DNA from 3 places in the Methyloceanibacter caenitepidi genome. Region 1 is predicted to be linked to each of the others. Evidence: predicted binding sites of a transcription regulator. Region 1 holds the regulator's gene; each other region holds the start of a gene.
What was found. The regulator HrcA, encoded in region 1, represses chaperone genes, less so after heat shock. The targets are predictions, from matches to a motif close to GTTAGCACTCNCNNNNNGNGAGTGCTAAC.

Region 1 (6,270 bases):
GTCCGGATTCACGCCCTTGTGCGGCTCTTTGCCGAAGAAGTTCTTCACCGTCTCGGCGACCTTCGGCATGCGGGTCATGCCGCCGACGAGGATCACCTCGTTGATGTCGCCGGCCTTCAGACCAGCATCCTTGAGCGCCGCTTCGCACGGGGCGATGGTGCGCTTGATCAGGTCTTCCACGAGGCTCTCGAGCTTCGCGCGGGTCAGCTTCATGGTCAGATGCTTCGGACCCGACTGGTCGGCCGTGATGAAGGGCAGGTTGATTTCCGTCTGCTGCGTGGAGGACAGCTCGATCTTGGCCTTCTCGGCCGCCTCCTTCAGGCGCTGCAGCGCGAGCTTGTCGCCGCGCAGATCGATCCCGTTCTCCTTCTTGAACTCATCGGCCAGATAGTCGACGAGGCGCATATCGAAGTCCTCGCCGCCGAGGAACGTGTCGCCGTTGGTCGACTTCACCTCGAACACGCCGTCGCCGATCTCGAGAATCGAGACGTCGAAGGTGCCGCCGCCGAGGTCGTAGACGGCGATGGTCTGACCGTCCTTCTTGTCGAGACCGTAGGCCAGCGCAGCCGCCGTCGGCTCGTTGATGATGCGGAGCACCTCAAGGCCGGCGATCTTACCGGCGTCCTTCGTTGCCTGGCGCTGAGCGTCGTTGAAGTAGGCAGGAACCGTGATGACAGCCTGCTCGACCTTCTGCCCGAGATGAGCTTCCGCCGTCTCCTTCATCTTCTGAAGGATGTAAGCGGAGATCTGGGAGGGCGAGTATTTCTTGCCGTGGGATTCGACCCAGGCATCGCCGTTGTCCGCCTTGATGATTTGGTAGGGGACCAGCTTCTGATCCTTGGCGACGGTGGGATCGTCGAAGCGGCGCCCGATCAGGCGCTTGATCGCAAAAAACGTGTTCTCGGGATTGGTAACGGCCTGGCGCTTCGCCGGCAGGCCGATGAGCACCTCGTCGTCGTCGGCAAACGCCACCATGGACGGTGTCGTGCGCACGCCCTCGGCGTTCTCGATAACCTTCGGGCTTGTTCCATCCATGACCGCGACACATGAATTCGTCGTGCCGAGGTCGATACCAATAACTTTCGCCATTTCCGAGCCTCTCTTTCTGGCAAACCGTCCGGGCCCTAGCGCGGCACCCGGCATCAACTGATGCGCCTGGCCTTCCTCAAGGCGGCGCGATCCGGTTCCCAATTGTTTCGCAGCGCCCCCGTGCGGAAAATCACGCGGGGTTCCGCGGTTATATAGGTGCCAACCCTAGGGCCCGCAAGGAGAACACAGGTCGCATCTGGAGGTATTCCAGGTCTTCCCGCCGATGCTTCTGCGTGGCCCTTACGTGCGACGCCCGGCCTCGCAATCGGCTCTATCCTGGGCATTTCGGCCCGATAGACTGAGGCTTCAAGGCGAGAGGCGCGAAAGGGAAGCGGAAAGGCAAACGGCGCGTGCAGTATTTTCCGAAAGAATTAACCGTGGCCGAACAGATCGCGCTGCTGGGCGATATTCGCGACATTATCCGGCAGGCGCCACTTTTCGTGCCCACGATGCCGCGCTCAGGCAGGCCCATGTCCGTCCGGATGACGAATGCGGGCGCGCTCGGCTGGGTCACGGACAAGGCGCGCGGCTATCGCTATCAGGCCACTCATCCCGCGACGGGCGCCCCATGGCCCGCAATTCCCCAAGGGCTCCTCGCGCTGTGGGAGAAGCTTTCCGGCTATCCCCATCCGCCGGAAGCCTGCCTGATCAACTACTATGACAGCACCGCCAAGATGGGACTGCATCAGGACCGGGACGAGGACGAGTTCGCAGCGCCTGTGCTGTCGGTGTCGCTTGGCGATACCGCGATTTTCCGTGTCGGCGGCACCACCCGGAAAGGCCCGGCGCGCAAGCTCGAGCTGATCTCGGGGGATGTGGTCGTTCTGGGCGGCGCCGACCGGCTCGCCTATCACGGGATCGATCGCGTGCTGCCCGGCACGAGCGATCTGCTGGACGAGGGCGGACGGTTCAATCTCACGCTCCGCCGCGTCACCAAGCCCGGCTAGCGCTGTGTCCTAGCGTTTGCCCTGATTGTCGTCATTGGCCGCCGTGCCCGTGCCGAAGCCATTGCCCTGCTTCCCTTGGGCGTCGCCTTTCGGCGTGGGCGCCGGCTTCGGACCGCCCTTCGACACGGCAACGAGCGCGGGCCGCAAGACCCGGTCGCCAATGGTGAAGCCGGCCTGCATGACCTGTACCACGGTGCCTTCCGGCACGTCGGTCGTCGGGACCTCGTACATCGCCTGCTGCTCGTTGGGATCGAAGCGCTGCCCCAGGGGCTCCAGCCGCGTGACGCCGTGCTTCTCCATCATCTTCAGGAGTTCGCGCTCGGTCAGTTCCACGCCTTCGAGAAAGCTCTTGAGCGCCGGGTCCTTCTCCGCCGCCTCCGCCGGCACATGTTCGATCACGCGGCGCAGATTGTCGCCAATGGTCAGAACGTCGCGCGCGAAATTCGAGATGGCATAGCGTGAGGTATCTTCCTTCTCCCGCTCCGTGCGGCGGCGCAGGTTCTCCATGTCGGCCATGGTGCGCAATAGCTTGTCGCGCATGTCTGCGTTTTCTGTCAGCAGCGCATCGAGGTCACCCGCGACGTCGGTGCCGGCGTCCGTGTCGGCAGACGTTTCCGGCGCACCTTGCGGTGTCTGCGGATTGTCGTTGGGGCGGGTATCGGAAGGGTCGTCCGGCATCGAAACTCTCAAGCGTTTGGATTGACAGGAAGCGCCCCGGATATCGACCGGGCGGCGACAAAAATCAAGGGACAAGGCCGGGATCGCCGTGGCGGAGGCCTTACGGGACGAGCCGCCCGAGGAGCCGCGCCGTGTAATCCACCATCGGAATGATGCGGGCGTAGTTGAGGCGCGTGGGCCCGATCACGCCCAGCACGCCGACGATCTTCTGCTCCGAATCCTCGAATGGCGACACGATAAGCGCCGAGCCGGAGAGGGAGAAGAGATTGTTCTCCGAACCGATGAAGATCCGGACCCCTTGCGCCCGTTCGGCAAGGCCGAGCAGCTGAATCAGCCCCTTCTTGGCGTCGAGATCCTCGAACAGCAGCCGGACCCGCTCCAGGTCCTCCATGGCCTTGATGTCCTCGAGAAGATGCGCGCGGCCACACACGATCAGGCTCTGCCGGTCGTCGGCTTCGCCGGACCATGTCGCGAGGCCATCCGTCACCACTTGCGCCGTCAGTTCGTCGAGTTGAGCGCGCCGCTCCTCGATCTCCGTCTCGACGCGCTTGCGCGCCTCTTCCAGCGTCATGCCGGCGATGCGCGCGTTCATGTAGTTCGTCGCCTCGTTCAGAGACGACGGCGGCAATCCTTGCGGCAGCGTGACAATGCGGTTCTCGACGTCTCCGTCTTCGCTCACGAGCACCGCCAGCGCCTGGCCTTGACCGAGATTGACGAACTCCACCTGCCTCAGCGTCTTGCTCTGCTTCTCGGCCAAGACCACGCCGGCGCAGCGGGACAGGCCCGACAGCATCTCGCCGGCCTCGGCGAGGTAGTCTTTCACACCCCGGTGGCGCCCGCTCGCCGACATGCGGGCTTCGATTTCCCTGCGCTCGGCCTCCGTGACGTCGCCGATCTCCAGCAGGCCGTCCACGAACAGCCGCAAGCCCGTTTGCGTCGGCAGCCGGCCGGCGCTCGTGTGCGGGGCGTAGATCAGTCCCAGCCCCTCGAGATCGGACATGACGTTGCGCACCGAAGCCGGCGACAAGGTCATCGGCAGTGCACGGCTCAAATTGCGCGAGCCGACCGGTTCGCCCGTCTCCAAATAGGTCTCGACGATGCGCCGGAAGATCTCGCGCGAGCGTTCGTTGAGCTGACGCAAACCGGCAGCCGCGTCCGCCGCCGCCATGGCGTCTTTGACGTCCGTATGACCCATGCGGGAAATTTAGGTAGCGCTCTGCACGGCGTCAAACGACATCGGCGGCGGGCGTCGGCGTGTCGACTAGTTCAACGGTCCAAAATCTTGGGTGATCGGGGCCGCGAGTTCGTCCGGCGCGCCGAAATGAGCGAAGTAGCGCGAATTGATATGCTCCACCGGCAGGATGATCAGGACATCCGTGGTGCCGAACTGCCGATCGATTACCGCCCCGTCGCCGATATAGGCCCCGAGCCGGAGATAGCCCTTGATCAGAGGCGGCATCGCCTTGAGCGCCGCGCGCATGTTCAGCGCTTCCTGCGGCATCATGTTCATGTCGACACGGAGATGATCGTGCGCCGAGACACGCCACTCTTCCGGCGGACTGGCCGTGTGATGCAGGAAGCTGAGTGCTGCCGCATGCTGGGCGGGATCGACTCCCGGGAAACTGGCGCAGCCGACCATGACGTCGACGCCGTGTTGGCGTACGTAGGACCAGATGCCGTGCCACAGAAGCTCCACGGTCCGGCGGTTGCGGTACGGCTTCAGCACGCACGAGCGGCCGAGCTCCATGAAGCTGTAACCGGGTTTGGACCGGATCAGCGGTGCGATGTCGTATTCGCCCTGGGTGTAGAACCCGTCGTGTTCGTCCGCGATATCCTGGCGCAGAACGCGATAGGTGCCGACCACCTTCGAGCGCCTCCAGCCCTTGCGGTTGGCATCGCCGTGGTCCAGCACCAGGAGATGGTCGAAAATGGGATCGAACGCATCCTCGTCGCGTCGCGACAGCATGGCCAGGGCGTTGGGCGTGGCCGCCATCTCCTCGTAGAACACTTTGTAGCGGAGGCGCTGGGCCCGGCGGATTTCGCTCTTCTTGCGTGCGAGCCGGACTTCGAGCGAGCCGATTCGTCCATAGACCTGCGGCGGCTGAAACCGCCCGCGAAAGCCTGCCGAGAGGCCGCCCTTGCCGAGGGCGAGGCCTTTGCCCAAAGCGCCGCCGCTGCCCACAAACGGTAGTCCGCTGGGGACGCCTCGGAAATTCAAACCGGGGAATTTAGCTCCCACCAGAAACTTCTCTGCAAGGCGTCCCGGAGTCGTTTTCGTCGGCATAGTGCTGCCCACCTGACATTTTCGGGGATCGTGCCGCGAGGCTTAAGCAAGGTCTCGACGGATCGCAGGGCCTTCCGACCAACCCCGATTCGGCCACATCGGAAGCGGGTTAGCAAACCAATTCGAACTCTATGTGACAGGCGGTGGATATCCGCACAGGGCGGGTACTGCTTACGGTGACTAGGCGGCACCTGCTTCCGCCTCGAGAGGGTCCTCTTGCCAGCGTGCGACCAGCTCTTGCAGGTCACGTTTTTCGAAGGGTTTGGCCAGGTAGTCGTCCAGACCCGCTGCAAGATAGGAGTCCCCGTCCTCCGCATAGGCATTGGCGGTCAGGGCGACGATCGGGGGGCGTCCGTTCCCCGGTTCCGCACTGCCGGGATAGAGCGCCCGGATTCGGGCCGCGGCTTCGATTCCGCCGATATTCGGCATGTGGATATCCATCAGGATCAGGTCGATGCCGGCGCCGGTACCGAGGGCCGCCTTGACGTTCGCGATGGCTTCGGCACCGTCGCGAACCCGGGTCACGCTGGCCCCCGCCTTCACAAGGACGGTGCGCGCCAACAGGGCGTTGATGTCGTTGTCTTCGGCGAGCAGGACCGAAAAGCCGCTTGCCGGGAGGGTGCGGGTGGGGGAGCCGCCGCCGAGCCGGTGGACGGGCTTCCGGGTCGCTTCTAGCGGGGCGAACAGGCGCGTCAATGCCGAAATCGGCCGCACCGGACGCACCAGAAAAGCTGTAGGGCCCTGGTCCGCGAGCCCCGCATAGGCATCGCGTTCTCCTGGATCGATGACAACCACCAGCCGGGGCTCCGATTGGCCTTCCGCGCGGCCAAGCAGGGGGACGAGGGACCGTGCGCCGTACTCGGCGTTCGCCATGTCGGTCAGCAATCCGGTGAACGGGGCGCCTTCTTGGGCCGCACGTTGCGCGACGCTGGCGGCTTCGGCGCGGGCGACACAGGCGACCGAAGCGCCGGCGCTGGCGATGAGGTCTTCAGCGACGGTAGCTTCCGTTCGGCCCTCGAGCAGGATCAGCACGCGTTCTCCCGGCAGGGGCTTTGGCCATGCGGCGCCAAGAGGCGGCGTGTCTGCGGGGGCTTCGAGCGGGATCTCGACGCTGAAGGTCGTCCCCATGCCCGGCCGGCTTGCAACACGGATGTCGCCTCCCATCGCCTGCACGAGCCGCTTCGAGATTGTGAGCCCGAGCCCGGTGCCGCCATGGCGCCGTGTCGGGCCCTGATCGGCTTGTTCGAACTCGGCAAAGATGCGCTCGAGCGC
Region 2 (6,270 bases), 1.1 Mb from region 1:
CGATCACCTGTCGGAGTGTCTCCGCTAGGCGCTATGTCGCTCCTTGCTCGAATGTGAGGTCGGCCGGAGAGATCAGCACACCGAATTGTTGGCACCAGATGACCACCGACGGAAACTTCTCGAGATCGACGCCGTCGGGGATCGCATAGTTCTGGCTGCCCTTGAAAGCCCGCAATCGCCCGAGGTCCACATACATCGTGTCCTTCACGTCGTCGGACGACCGGATACCGGCTTTCGGCACAAGATAGACGTGATAGTCGGGGCCCGGCCCAACCTCGAAGTCTTCGCCGAGAAAGACCGTCTTCGGATAGACGCTCACCTCGCCCTTGCCGTAGTGGATGGGATCGGCCGGGTTCGCATGAATGAATGTGCCCTTGGCGACGAGCGCGCCCGCCTCATTGCGGTCGAGCGTCTCCTTCGCCTCCGGCGGCGGGAACAGATAGGGGAAGGCGAAGATGCCGAGCCCCAGGCCCAGCACCAGCCCGATCAAAATGCCCGAAAAGAATCCTTTGATGAATCGCCACATGTCACCCCCCTCCGATGCCCGTCGACCACGCCCAGCGAGGCTAGGAGCTTGCCATGGCGTGGGCATGAAGGCGAGCGGCGTAGCACCGTTCGAACGGATACGTTCGCAAGAGCCTCTTGGTGAAGTCTTCGCCCTCCTGATCCGACCAACTCTGCGAGACTTTGCAATTGTTAGTTGTTTGGCGCCATAGTGGAAGAGTCTTCGCAAACCTCGTCCTGCAGTTGGCACAGGAAAAAGCACTGAGAGCATGATGCGAACACCGACCGCCCTGTTGATATTGATTGCCTGCTCGGTTTGGGTCTTGCCCGTTGTCGCTCCTGCGTCGCCGAAATGGCTCCCAATCGAGAAGTCTGAAGTCTTGGCATTGTTTGTCAGTGAGTTCGGACTCGGCAATGACGACATTCTGTCGATGGAACAGTGGCTAAATCAGTTGCGTATCAAATATGCGGATGACCCCAAACGCTTGGCGCGCGTGAACGAAGAACAATCAAGGATGAAGGCAGAGCAAGGGGACGAAGACGAAATCTGGTTCGTGGGTAGACGCTCGCTTCCTCTCTTGGTTGCGATGATAGGAGTTGGAGAACAGGTCCACTCGCTTCGCATAGGAGTTCCAGTTGTGAACCTCTCCAAGGAAGAAGGTGAACGAACTTTTAGAGTCCTGTCAGACCTTTTCGAAGCCATCTATCCCGATTGGTCTGATGCCAAGAACTGGCCAACCACGAGCCTAAAGGACTCGTGGAATCGTCTTGCAGCGATGCAACGTGGCGATGACCCGGACAAGACCCTTGTGCGAGAGACCCGAAATGGGATTACAAGCACCACATTTGGAGTCCCACCTGACCTCGTGATCTATGCAGTAACCGTGCGGAAACGGTGCCTGCCGACCGCAACCACCGGAAATCCGTATGAACGTATTGTCTGCTAATGCACCTGTAGTTCGCCCGCCACGAAGCTGAACTCGGTCGGAGAGATCAGCGCCTTGTGCGCCACGCGCACCCGGTAGAGAGGCCCGTCCAGACTGGCGCTCCAAAAATCGAGGAACTCTGAGAGCCGCGGGAAACGCGGCGCAAGATCGAAATCCTGCCAGACATAGCTCTGCAGAAGCTCCCGGTGATCGGGCAAGCGATAGAGAATTTCGGCTGTGGTGAGCGAATACCCAGCCATTTGATCGGCGAAGGCCTGGTCCATCAATCCTCGTCCCCCATTTTTCATAGTGTTTTGGACTCTTCGATGCTATGACCGTCCCGCACCCTCGTCCAGACGATTTATTGAGCAATATCAGCGCATTGGCAGCACACGATGGGGAGTGCTAATTTTTTGGCACTCCCACCTTGAAAGTGCCAAAAACCCGCTCTAAATAGGCTCTCAGAGGATCCCGGTTCTCGGGTAACACCCTCGATTCACGACAATTTTTTGGACAATCTGTCTGGAGGAGTAAGCAAGATGAAGTTTCGTCCATTGCATGATCGCGTCGTAGTGCGCCGGATCGATGAGGACGAACGGACCGCTGGCGGCATCATCATTCCCGATACGGCCAAGGAAAAGCCGCAGCAAGGCGAAGTCGTCGCTGTGGGCCCGGGCGTTGCCGACGACAAGGGTCAGGTCCAGCCGCTCGACGTCCAGGTGGGCGATCGTGTGCTATTCGGCAAGTGGTCGGGCACCGAGGTCAAGATCGACGGCGACGACGTTCTCATCATGAAGGAGAGCGACATTCTCGGCGTCCTCGAAGGAGCCACCGCCGCGAAGAAGAAGGCCGCGTAGCGAGACCGCTAGCGCCTTAAGCCCAATCCGTTTGGCCGCCTGGGCACCGCCGCAATCGCGGGGTGCGACACGCGGCAAGGTTCGAAGGAGTTACACGCAACATGTCTGCTAAAGATGTGAAATTTTCTCAGGACGCCCGCGACAAGATGCTCCGCGGCGTCGACATCTTGGCCAATGCGGTCAAGGTGACCCTCGGCCCCAAGGGCCGCAACGTGGTCCTCGAGAAGTCGTTCGGCGCGCCCCGCATCACCAAGGACGGTGTGACGGTCGCCAAGGAGATCGAGCTCGAGGATAAGTTCGAGAACATGGGCGCCCAGATGGTGCGCGAGGTTGCCTCCAAGACGGCCGACGAGGCCGGCGACGGCACCACCTCCGCGACTGTTCTCGCCCAAGCCATCGTCAAGGAAGGCGCGAAGTCTGTCGCTGCCGGCTCCAACCCGATGGATCTGAAGCGCGGCATCGATCTCGCCGTCGGCAAGGTCGTCGAGGCGCTGAAGGAGAAGGCCAAGAAGGTCACCTCCAATGACGAAATCGCGCAAGTCGGCACGATCTCGGCCAATGGCGACGCCGATATCGGCCGGTTCATCGCCGAAGCCATGCAGAAGGTCGGCAATGACGGCGTAATTACCGTCGAGGAAGCCAAGAGCCTCGAAACCGAGCTCGAGGTCGTCGAGGGCATGCAGTTCGACCGCGGCTATCTCTCCCCTTACTTCATCACCGATGCCGACAAGATGCGCGTCGAGTTGGAGAACCCTTACATCCTCATCAACGAGGCCAAGCTCTCCAACCTGCAGTCCATCCTGCCGCTGCTCGAGGCCGTGGTGCAGTCGGGCCGTCCGCTCCTCATCGTCGCTGAAGACGTCGAGGGTGAGGCTCTGGCGACGCTCGTGGTCAACAAGCTGCGCGGCGGCTTGAAGGTCGCGGCCGTCAAGGCTCCGGGCTTCGGCGATCGCCGCAAGGCCATGCTGCAGGACATCGCTGTCCTGACGGGCGGCCAGGTCATCTCCGAGGATCTCGGCATCAAGCTCGACAACGTCACGCTCGACATGCTTGGCCAGTCCAAGAAGGTCGTTATCACCAAGGACGACACCACGATCGTCGACGGCGTCGGCAAGAAGAAGGAAATCGAGGCCCGCGTGTCTCAGATCCGTCAGCAGATCGAGGACACCTCGTCCGACTACGACCGTGAGAAGCTGCAGGAGCGTTTGGCGAAGCTCGCCGGCGGCGTTGCGGTGATCAAGGTCGGCGGCGCCACCGAGATGGAGGTGAAGGAGAAGAAGGACCGTGTAGACGACGCGCTGAACGCAACCCGCGCGGCCGTCGAGGAAGGCATCGTGCCGGGCGGCGGCGTCGCGCTGCTGCGCGCGCTCGAAGCCCTCGAGTCCCTCCGCGTCAGCAACGAGGACCAGAAGGTCGGCGTCAACATCGTCCGCCGCGCCCTTCAGGCCCCGCTTCGTCAGATCGCCGAGAATGCCGGCGAAGACGGCGCCGTCGTCGTGGGCAAGATCCTCGACAAGAAGGAGTACAACTTCGGCTACAACGCCGCGACCGGCCAATACGGCAACCTGGTCAAGGAAGGCGTGATCGACCCGGCGAAGGTCGTGCGCACCGCCCTTCAGGACGCTGCGTCCGTGGCCGGCCTCCTCATCACCACCGAGGCGATGGTGGCCGAGCTTCCGAAGAAGTCCGGCCCGGCCATGCCTGGTGGCGACATGGGTGGCATGGGCGGTATGGGTGGCATGGGCTTCTAAGCCTGCACCCTTTCCGTCGCGTCCTTTCCGGACGTACCGAGAAACGAGAAAGCCGCGCCTTCGGGCGCGGCTTTTTTCTTGGCGCTAGCCGTCGCGGTCCGCGGCAAGCTTCCCGGCGATCATCAAAAGTCCTTCCCGATCCTCCGCGAAGCCGCCCGCGATCCAGCGCTGCTCGACTGCGCGGAGCATGTCGCCGATCTCGGGGCCCGAGAATTTTCCGAGCGCCGTGATGTCCGGTCCGCGCAAGGGGAACACCGGCGCCTCCCAGCTGCCGGTCAGCGTCGCCGCACGCTGCCAATCGGGATCGGTTGCGGGCGCCGCGCGGGTCGCCCAAGCCAAAAGCGCCCGCGCGGCATAGTCGTCCGGTCCCAGCCGATAGAGCTTGCGCTTGGCCGCCGCCTCGTCCGGCAAGGCCTCGTCGAACGGCTCGCCGGCGAGGGCGAGGAGCGCCTGTTCCGCATTGGAGAGCTTGAACCGGCGCGCAAGCCGCTTGGCGTCCTCGGGCACGAAAACCGCAAGGGCCGCCAGCCGCAAGATGGCACTGGGCTCCCGGTCGAGGGCCGCCTCGATCTCGACGAGACGATCGAAGCGCGGCAGGCGCGGCACGCTCCCGAGAATGTCGCAGAGCAGTCCAGAGGCGAAGAGTACCGACACCGCTTCGCACGCGCGCGGCGCGACCAGCAAGCGCTTCAACTCGCTCGCCACGCGCTCCGCGGAGAGCTTGCGTAGGCCCTTCCGTTCACGCACGCAGGCCGACAGCCCTTCCGCATCGAAGGCGCCACGGCCGTAGGACGCGTTAAACCGGAAGAAGCGCAGAATACGCAAATAGTCTTCCTTGATGCGCTGAACCGGATCGCCGATGAAGCGCACGCGTCCCGCAACGAGATCCCGATAGCCGCCGAGCGGGTCGAACAGCGTGCCGTCCGCGTCCGCATAGAGCGCGTTGATCGTGAAGTCCCGGCGCGCTGCATCCTCGGCCCAGTCCTCGGTGAACGCGACCGTGGCGTGGCGCCCGAACGTCTCCACGTCCCGCCGCAACGTCGTCACCTCGAACGAGACGCCGCCGGCAACCACCGTCACCGTCCCGTGGGGAAGGCCGGTCGGGATGGCCTTGAGACCGGCCTTGCGCGCCCGCGCGATGACCGTCTCCGGGTGGACCGTCGTGGCGAAGTCCACATCCGCGACCGGCAATCCGAGCAGCGCATCGCGCACGGCCCCGCCAACCGCGCGGGTCGCGCCGGTCTCGCCCGAGAGCGCCGCGAACACGCGGACGGTCTCAGGCCGTGCGAGCCACGCAGCGCCCTTGAGCGACGGCAAAGGCAGATTCTCGACCGGGTCTGCCGTCTTGTCGTGGGTCTTGTCTTGGGTTGTGTCGCGTTCGGCCATGGAGGTTGATCCGAATGGCGGTTGGTCCGACAGGATGGGCCAAACGTCAATTGATCCCACCCGGTTTGATGACGCCGTCTTCGAGAACAGACGGTTGGTAACTGCCTTCGCGATCGCCGCCGGTGAACTCCACCAGCGTGAGCAGGCCGACGAACAGGACGATAAGGCCGGCAAGGATGAGCCACAGGAACGGCGCCCCGGCCATGGCGCGATTGGCAGCGACGCCCTTCACCCATACCACATAGGCCGCGTAGATCAGGAAAGGCAGCAGAAACAACAGGATGTTGATGAGAACAATGCGCAACATCGCGTTCGGCAGTCTCCCCTTGTCGGCGGTTAATGGCGTTCTGCGAGCGCCTTTGTGCGCGAGCTTAGCTGTGGCTCACGCACATTGCGAGCGCGCTTTCCCCGCACTCGGCCTCACTCGTCCATGGGAAAGGGAAAGAACGCGCCGCCGCTCCAAACCCCGAGCCCTTCATCGGTCTCAACGGTCAGCTCGGCGAGCTCATAATAGACAGCCCGTGACAGCTGGGCTCGCAGGCCGTCCCGGACTTCAACGAAGGGGGCCCGGCCCCCTTCCGGCTCGGCGCGAAAACCGATGGCATGTTCGGGACTCGCGGTGACTTCGTCGTCCACATTGGTGGTGAAGGTGAGGCGCTGCTCGGGCCCCTCCCCGTCCCGTGTCATCGAGATCGCGATAAACGGCTCGCCCTCGACCTCGATCGGCACTTTCTCCACGGGGGTGACGAGGTAGAACCCGTCGTCTTCGCGTCTCAGCACGGTGGAAAACAGCTTCACGAGCGGCTTCCGGCCGATCGGCGAGCCTTCGTAGTACCAAGTGCCGTC
Region 3 (6,270 bases), 510 kb from region 1:
GCGGTCTCGAACGCCAGATCGTAGACCGGCTGGTGCGGCTTCCCTGCATAGACGACGTTGCCGCCGAGGCTCTCATAAGCCGCGGCCAGGGCGCCGGCACAGTAGATCAGCCGGTGGCCGCTTTCGACCTTATGGTCGGGATTGGCGCAGATCATCAGGATATCGCGGGCGGCAAGGCTCGCCAGCAGGTCGACATAGTCTTCCGGCGTCTCGACCTGGTCGTCGAAAAGACCCGAGCACACGATCAGCTCGGCCTCTTCCGGACCGGTCAGCGTGACATCCGCCTGATGGAAGATCGGCAGATCGCGCTCTGGGCCGAGATGGAATACCCGCGCGCCCTTGTGCTTTCCGACCTCATGCCGGGTGAGATCGCCTGAGGACACGGTGGCGTCATAGGCGTCGTCCGGCACGCCGATGATCCGAAGCTGGGCCTGGAGGTCGGGGCTCGGACGCGGAGAGTTCGACAGCAAAATGACCACACCCCCCTGCTCGCGAAATGCGCGCGTCGCAGCCGAGGCATCGGGAAAGGCGTCGCGCCCGTTGTGCATGACACCCCAGATGTCGACGAACCAGACCCGGCGGCCCTCCGACACGTCGCGGATGGATTCGATGACGGGAATTTTCAGGGAAGCTTCCATGGCGCTCGGTTAGAGGGTCGGGGGCCGCCGGTCAAGGACAGCGGATGCGGCCTGTCGAAGCGCTACGTCCAAAGGCGCGGCGGTGATAGGATCGCGGCGAGGATACGACCCGCATTCGTTGCACAGAACGCTAGGAGGAGACGATGCCCCGATTGAACGCCGTCGCTTGGATGGGAGTTGCCGCTCTCGCAATCGCCGCCGGACCGGCCTTTGCCCTGCCCACCCACGATCTGAAGGCCCCGTCCTTGGTCGTGCCGGTCCAGGACGAGGAAGACATGGAGGTCCAACGGGACCTCGAGCCCGACGAAGTCCCTGCGACAAAATCCGGCGGCGAGATGATGCCCGCGCCCGACCGGGCAAAGACGACAGGTGGCGGCAACGTTGAAGACGAGGAGCTACAGCGCGACCTCGAAACAGGCGACTAGACCGGTCTCGATCGGTCGCGCGGTACGGGCGGTCGGACGTTTCTGACCGGCTTAGCCGGCGCCAGCGCCTGACAGTTCGCGGGAGAGCGCCGTGTTCATCGGCTCTGCCTCGGCGAAAAGGTGCCCCTGCGCCAGCTCGATTCCGTGGTCGAGGAGCCGCGCCACGTCGCTCTCTTTCTCGACCTTCTCGATGATCAGCGTGATGCCCGCCGCATCCAGTCTCCGCTTGAGATCGGCCGCATTGCGTCCCGGCCCGCCGAGGAACTGCGCCGCGCTGACCTTGGCGAAACGGAAATTGCGGTCGCCGAGCCCGTCGAAACCGGTCTCGATATCGGCCACGTTGTCGAGGCAGAAGCCGAAGCCCAAGGCGCTCAGCGTATCGAGGCAGCCGATTTCGCTATCGTTCAGCCCTTGCATCTCCGCGCTGCTGATCTCCAAGATCAGGCTGTCGCTAAGGTTCGCGTTCTCCTCCATGAACTCGATGAGTTCCGGGAAATAGTCGGGATCGAGCAGGGAGTGCATAGAGATGTTGGCGAAAACACCCTCGATTGGCGCATCGGGGCCGAGTCGCCGCAGCACCTGGACGGCGCGGACCACGAGTACGTTGTCGATCAGTGGCATGAGCGCGGACCGCTTGGCCACGGGCATGTAATCGCGCGGCATCACGATCTCGCCGTCGGCTTTGCGGATGCGGGTCAGCCCTTCGAAATAGCGCACCTTGCGCCCCGGCAGGGTGACGGTGGGCTGCAGATACAGGTCGACCCTGCCCTGTTCGATGCCCTCGCGAATGATCTCAAGCATCGCGTCGCCGTCATCTTCCGCGAAGTCGTAGGCCAATTCCTCGAGGGTCTCTTCGGGTTCGGGCTCAGGCTCGGGCGTCGGTTCGGGCTGCGCCGCGGCCAACGCCGCCGCGAGAATGGCTTCTTCGCGGCCGACCTCCCGTTCCTGATCGCCGCTATCCTCATCCTCGGCGTTCTCGAGACCGGCCTCCGCGCCAGTGCCGTCTTGCCGTTCGGACTGGGCGCTCTCCTGCGGCTCGGGCTCCAAGACGAGATCGACTTCCTCTTCGTCAATTTCTTCGAAATCGGGCTCGGGTTCCTCGACGGATTCTGGCTCGAACACCGAGGCTGACTTGCGTTCGATCTCCGCTTCAGCGTCGGCGGCGGTCACTGCCGCCATAGTTGGCGCAGGGTTGGCCAGCGCAGGACTGCTCGCAGGCGCCGCCGCGGACGCGCGACCGACCAATTGTGCGATCAGCGTCTCCAGAGCGCCCAGATCGTTGGCGATCTTCTGCCGTTGGGCGCGGCTCTCATTCGTAACCTCGGCGCGAACGGCCTCAATGCGGTCGTAGACGTGCTGAAGATCCACCGACAGCCCTTCGGAACCGGCAGCGCCGAGCGCGCCGCTCGCGACGTGCTGATCCAGACGTTCCACCTTGTCATGCAAAGCATGAAGACGGTTCATCCCGTCTTCAACGCGGTCGAGCCGCTGCAAATCGATGTCGATCACTTCAAGCGCTTGCTCGAGATCGTCGAGCCGGTCGCCACCGCCTCCACCGCTGCCGCGTCCAACCCGAAGGAACGTGGTCGCCATTACCAAGAACAGCGCGATAGCCCCGATGAGAACCGGCAGCAGCGGAAGTCCCGCCTGCATGGTCAAACCGGCGCCGAATGCGGCCGCCGTGATGGCCATGGCCACGAGAACAATCACGTCAAGCATTGCGAGCCCTCCTGAAGCGGCACGTGGTACCGTCAAGACCTGCTCCAATGGACGGCGTTCCATGAACACATGGCCACGCCGTTCCAAATGGTCCTGGCTTGTCGCGCCGCCCCTCGCTTTCGAAATCATGGGCGACAGGCTATTGCAAAGCAACATCAAATTGGCTGTGCACGTTCCGTGATAGCAATCTTGCGGCGCAAGGCCAAGGTGCACGCCCAAGCGCGCTTCGCATCGATCAATGCGACGCTGCGTCACTCGCCCATCAATAAAGTGTGTTGCAACGTGTGATGCGCCGCAGCCGCGCGCGGCTAGATTGCCGGTATCCGTCCATTTCGCCCAGGAACACGCCATGTCTTGCGCTTCTCGAATCGCCGTCGCCACTGCCGCACTAGCGCTACTCTCCGCGCCGGGCATCTTCATACCGAATGCTTCGGCCGAACCCGGTCCCGCCGATCTTGTCGGCGCGTTGAGCGAGGCTTTCGGCAAGTATCCGCACAAGCGGGCCGCCCACCCAAAGGGCGTCTGCGTGACTGGCGTCTTCACCCCCTCGAAGGAGGCGCCGGGCCTCAGCAAGGCGCCGCAATTCTCAAAGCCGGTTCCTGTGATCGGCCGGTTCTCGCTCGCAGGCGGCAACCCGGAGGCCCCCGACAACGACAAGGGCAACCCGAAGGGCCTTGCGCTGCGCTTCGATCTCGGCGATGGCGCCAGCACGGATTTAGTGACGATCTCGGCGCCGGTCTTTGTCGCCAACACACCCCAGGCCTTTCTTGATCTTCTGACCGCGGTAACGAGCGGCGACGCCGACAAGGTCAAGGCATTCTTCGACGCGCACCCCGAGTCGAAAAGCCAGGGCACGTGGCTCAACGCGCGGCCTCTTCCGGCGAGCTATGCTGGGGTCAACTACTGGGGTGTGCACGCTTTCACGCTAACAAATGCCGATGGCGAGGAGACCGTCGCGAAGTTCAAGCTCCTTCCGTCTTCAGGCGAAATCACACTCACGGACGCGGAGGCCGAGGCGAAAGGGCCCAACTTCCTCGCCGATGAGATCACGGCCAGACTCGCCAAAGACCCGGCCAGGTTCGATGTCGTTGCGATTATCGGCCAAGAGGGCGACCCCACAGACGACGCCACCGCCCTTTGGGACGAAGACAACCGAGAGAAGGTCTCCCTGGGTGAAGTGAGTATCGAGGCAATTGCACCGGAGGCCACGTGCGATGCGTTCTCGTTTCTGCCGGCCAACGTCGCCGACGGCGTGGCGGGGCCGACCAACGATCCGATCTTCGCGATCCGCTCGTCGGCCTATATCGTTTCCTTCACGCGCCGGGTCGCGCCCTGACGGCCCATCGATCACCGAACGCGCTCCGCTAAGGGTTTGCAGCCTCCGCGCGCCTTGACGCCTCGGAGTGGCCTGCGTACAAGCGGGGCTATTGGCACTCGGGAGGCCTGAGTGCCAAACATCGGAGTTCCAGCAAATAGGAGCGCATATCCATGAAATTCCGTCCCCTGCATGACCGTGTCGTGGTCAAGCGGCTCGAGGAAGAGCAGAAGACCAAAGGCGGGATCATCATTCCGGACACCGCGGCCGAGAAGCCGCAGACTGGCAAGGTCGTTTCCGTGGGCCCCGGCGTCCTCGGTGAGGATGGCAAGGTTCATCCGCTCGGCGTGAAGGCCGGCGACAAGGTCCTGTTCGGCAAATGGTCCGGCACAGAGGTCAAGATCGATGGCGACGAACTCCTCATCATGAAGGAGTCCGACATCATGGGCGTCCTCGGCTAGGCCCGCCCACACCCAATCGAAACCGATTCCCCCTGCGGCCGCGCGACTAGGCGGCCGCCGTGGAGTGTCGATCCACAACGGAGAATAGTTCAATGGCAGCAAAAGACGTTGTATTCGCCGCCGAAGCCCGTGAGCGCATGCTCAAGGGCGTCGACGTGCTTGCCAACGCCGTGAAGGTGACGCTCGGTCCGAAGGGCCGCAACGTCATCATCGACAAGTCGTTCGGTGCCCCGCGCACCACGAAGGACGGCGTCACCGTGGCCAAGGAGATCGAGCTTGAGGACAAGTTCGAGAACATGGGCGCGCAGATGCTGAAAGAGGTCGCGTCCAAGACCAACGAGACCGCGGGCGACGGCACGACGACCGCGACCGTTCTTGCCCAGGCCATCGTGCGCGAAGGCCTGAAGGCCGTGGCCGCCGGGATGAACCCGATGGATCTGAAGCGCGGCATCGACAAGGCCGTCGCCGAGGTTGTCGGCACGATCCAGAAGCAGTCGAAGGAAGTTTCGGGCTCCGCCGAAATCGCCCAGGTCGGTACGATCTCGGCCAATGGCGAGAAGTCCATCGGCGACATGATCGCTCAGGCCATGAAGAAGGTCGGCAATGAGGGCGTGATCACCGTCGAGGAAGCCAAGAGCCTGGATTCCGAGCTCGAGGTCGTCGAGGGCATGCAGTTCGACCGCGGCTATATCTCGCCGTACTTCGTCACCAACGCCGACAAGATGACGACCGAGCTCGAGAACCCCTACATCCTGATCTACGAAAAGAAGCTGTCGGGCCTCCAGGCCATGCTGCCGCTGCTCGAGTCGGTCGTGCAGTCGGGCCGTCCGCTGCTCATCATCGCCGAGGACGTCGAGGGCGAAGCGCTCGCCACGCTCGTGGTCAACAAGCTGCGCGGCGGCCTGAAGGTCGCGGCCGTCAAGGCGCCTGGCTTCGGCGATCGCCGCAAGGCCATGCTGCAGGACATCGCGATCCTGACGGGCGGCGAGATGATCTCCGAGGACCTCGGAATTAAGCTCGAGAACGTCACGGTGCAGATGCTGGGCAAGGCCAAGCGCGTCAACATCACCAAGGACGACACCACGATCGTTCGTGGCGGCGGCAAGAAGGACGAGATCGAGGCCCGCGTGTCTCAGATCCGTCAGCAGATCGAGGACACGACGTCCGACTACGACCGTGAGAAACTGCAGGAGCGTCTGGCGAAACTTGCCGGCGGCGTTGCGGTGATCAAGGTCGGCGGCGCCACCGAGATCGAAGTGAAGGAGAAGAAGGACCGTGTGGACGACGCGCTCAACGCGACCCGCGCGGCCGTCGAGGAAGGCATCGTACCGGGCGGCGGCGTTGCGCTGCTGCATGCCTCGAAGGCGCTGAAGGCCAAGGGCGACAACGACGATCAGGAGGCCGGCATCAATATCGTGCGCCGCGCACTCCAGGCGCCCATTCGCCAGATCGCCGAGAATGCAGGCGTCGAAGGCTCCATCGTGGTCGGCAAGGTCATGGACCAGAAGTCGCCGACCTTCGGTTACGACGCCCAGAACGACACCTATGTCGACCTGATCGAGAAGGGCATCATCGACCCGGCAAAGGTGGTCCGTACGGCCCTACAGGATGCCGCTTCCGTGGCCGGCCTTCTGGTCACCACCGAGGCCGGCGTCGCCGAGTTGCCGAAGAAGGACGACCCCATGCCGATGCCTGGTGGCGGCATGGACGGC

Region 2: the regulator HrcA is predicted to act here: its motif matches at 1,843-1,871, upstream of groES (co-chaperone GroES).
Region 3: the regulator HrcA is predicted to act here: its motif matches at 4,209-4,237, upstream of GL4_RS04565 (co-chaperone GroES).

What each region holds. Positions count from the first base shown of each region.
Region 1 is NZ_AP014648.1:470,614-476,883, forward strand. Features, by position in the region: gene dnaK (molecular chaperone DnaK) at 1-1,089, opposite strand, end outside; gene GL4_RS02195 (alpha-ketoglutarate-dependent dioxygenase AlkB family protein) at 1,467-2,036, shown strand; gene grpE (nucleotide exchange factor GrpE) at 2,046-2,714, opposite strand; gene hrcA (heat-inducible transcriptional repressor HrcA) at 2,815-3,909, opposite strand; gene olsB (l-ornithine N(alpha)-acyltransferase) at 3,976-4,998, opposite strand; gene GL4_RS02215 (ATP-binding protein) at 5,179-6,270, opposite strand, start outside.
Region 2 is NZ_AP014648.1:2,787,395-2,793,664, forward strand. Features, by position in the region: gene GL4_RS13220 (CBS domain-containing protein) at 1-28, shown strand, start outside; gene GL4_RS13225 (DM13 domain-containing protein) at 32-526, opposite strand; gene GL4_RS13230 (hypothetical protein) at 774-1,451, shown strand; gene GL4_RS13235 (usg protein) at 1,448-1,714, opposite strand; gene groES (co-chaperone GroES) at 1,970-2,287, shown strand; gene groL (chaperonin GroEL) at 2,389-4,038, shown strand; gene GL4_RS13250 (CCA tRNA nucleotidyltransferase) at 4,123-5,424, opposite strand; gene GL4_RS13255 (DUF6111 family protein) at 5,471-5,731, opposite strand; gene GL4_RS13260 (DUF1285 domain-containing protein) at 5,845-6,270, opposite strand, start outside.
Region 3 is NZ_AP014648.1:980,476-986,745, reverse strand. Features, by position in the region: gene GL4_RS04585 (TIGR01459 family HAD-type hydrolase) at 1-638, opposite strand, end outside; gene GL4_RS04580 (hypothetical protein) at 782-1,063, shown strand; gene GL4_RS16555 (EAL domain-containing protein) at 1,115-2,782, opposite strand; gene GL4_RS04570 (catalase family peroxidase) at 3,132-4,118, shown strand; gene GL4_RS04565 (co-chaperone GroES) at 4,271-4,558, shown strand; gene groL (chaperonin GroEL) at 4,651-6,270, shown strand, end outside.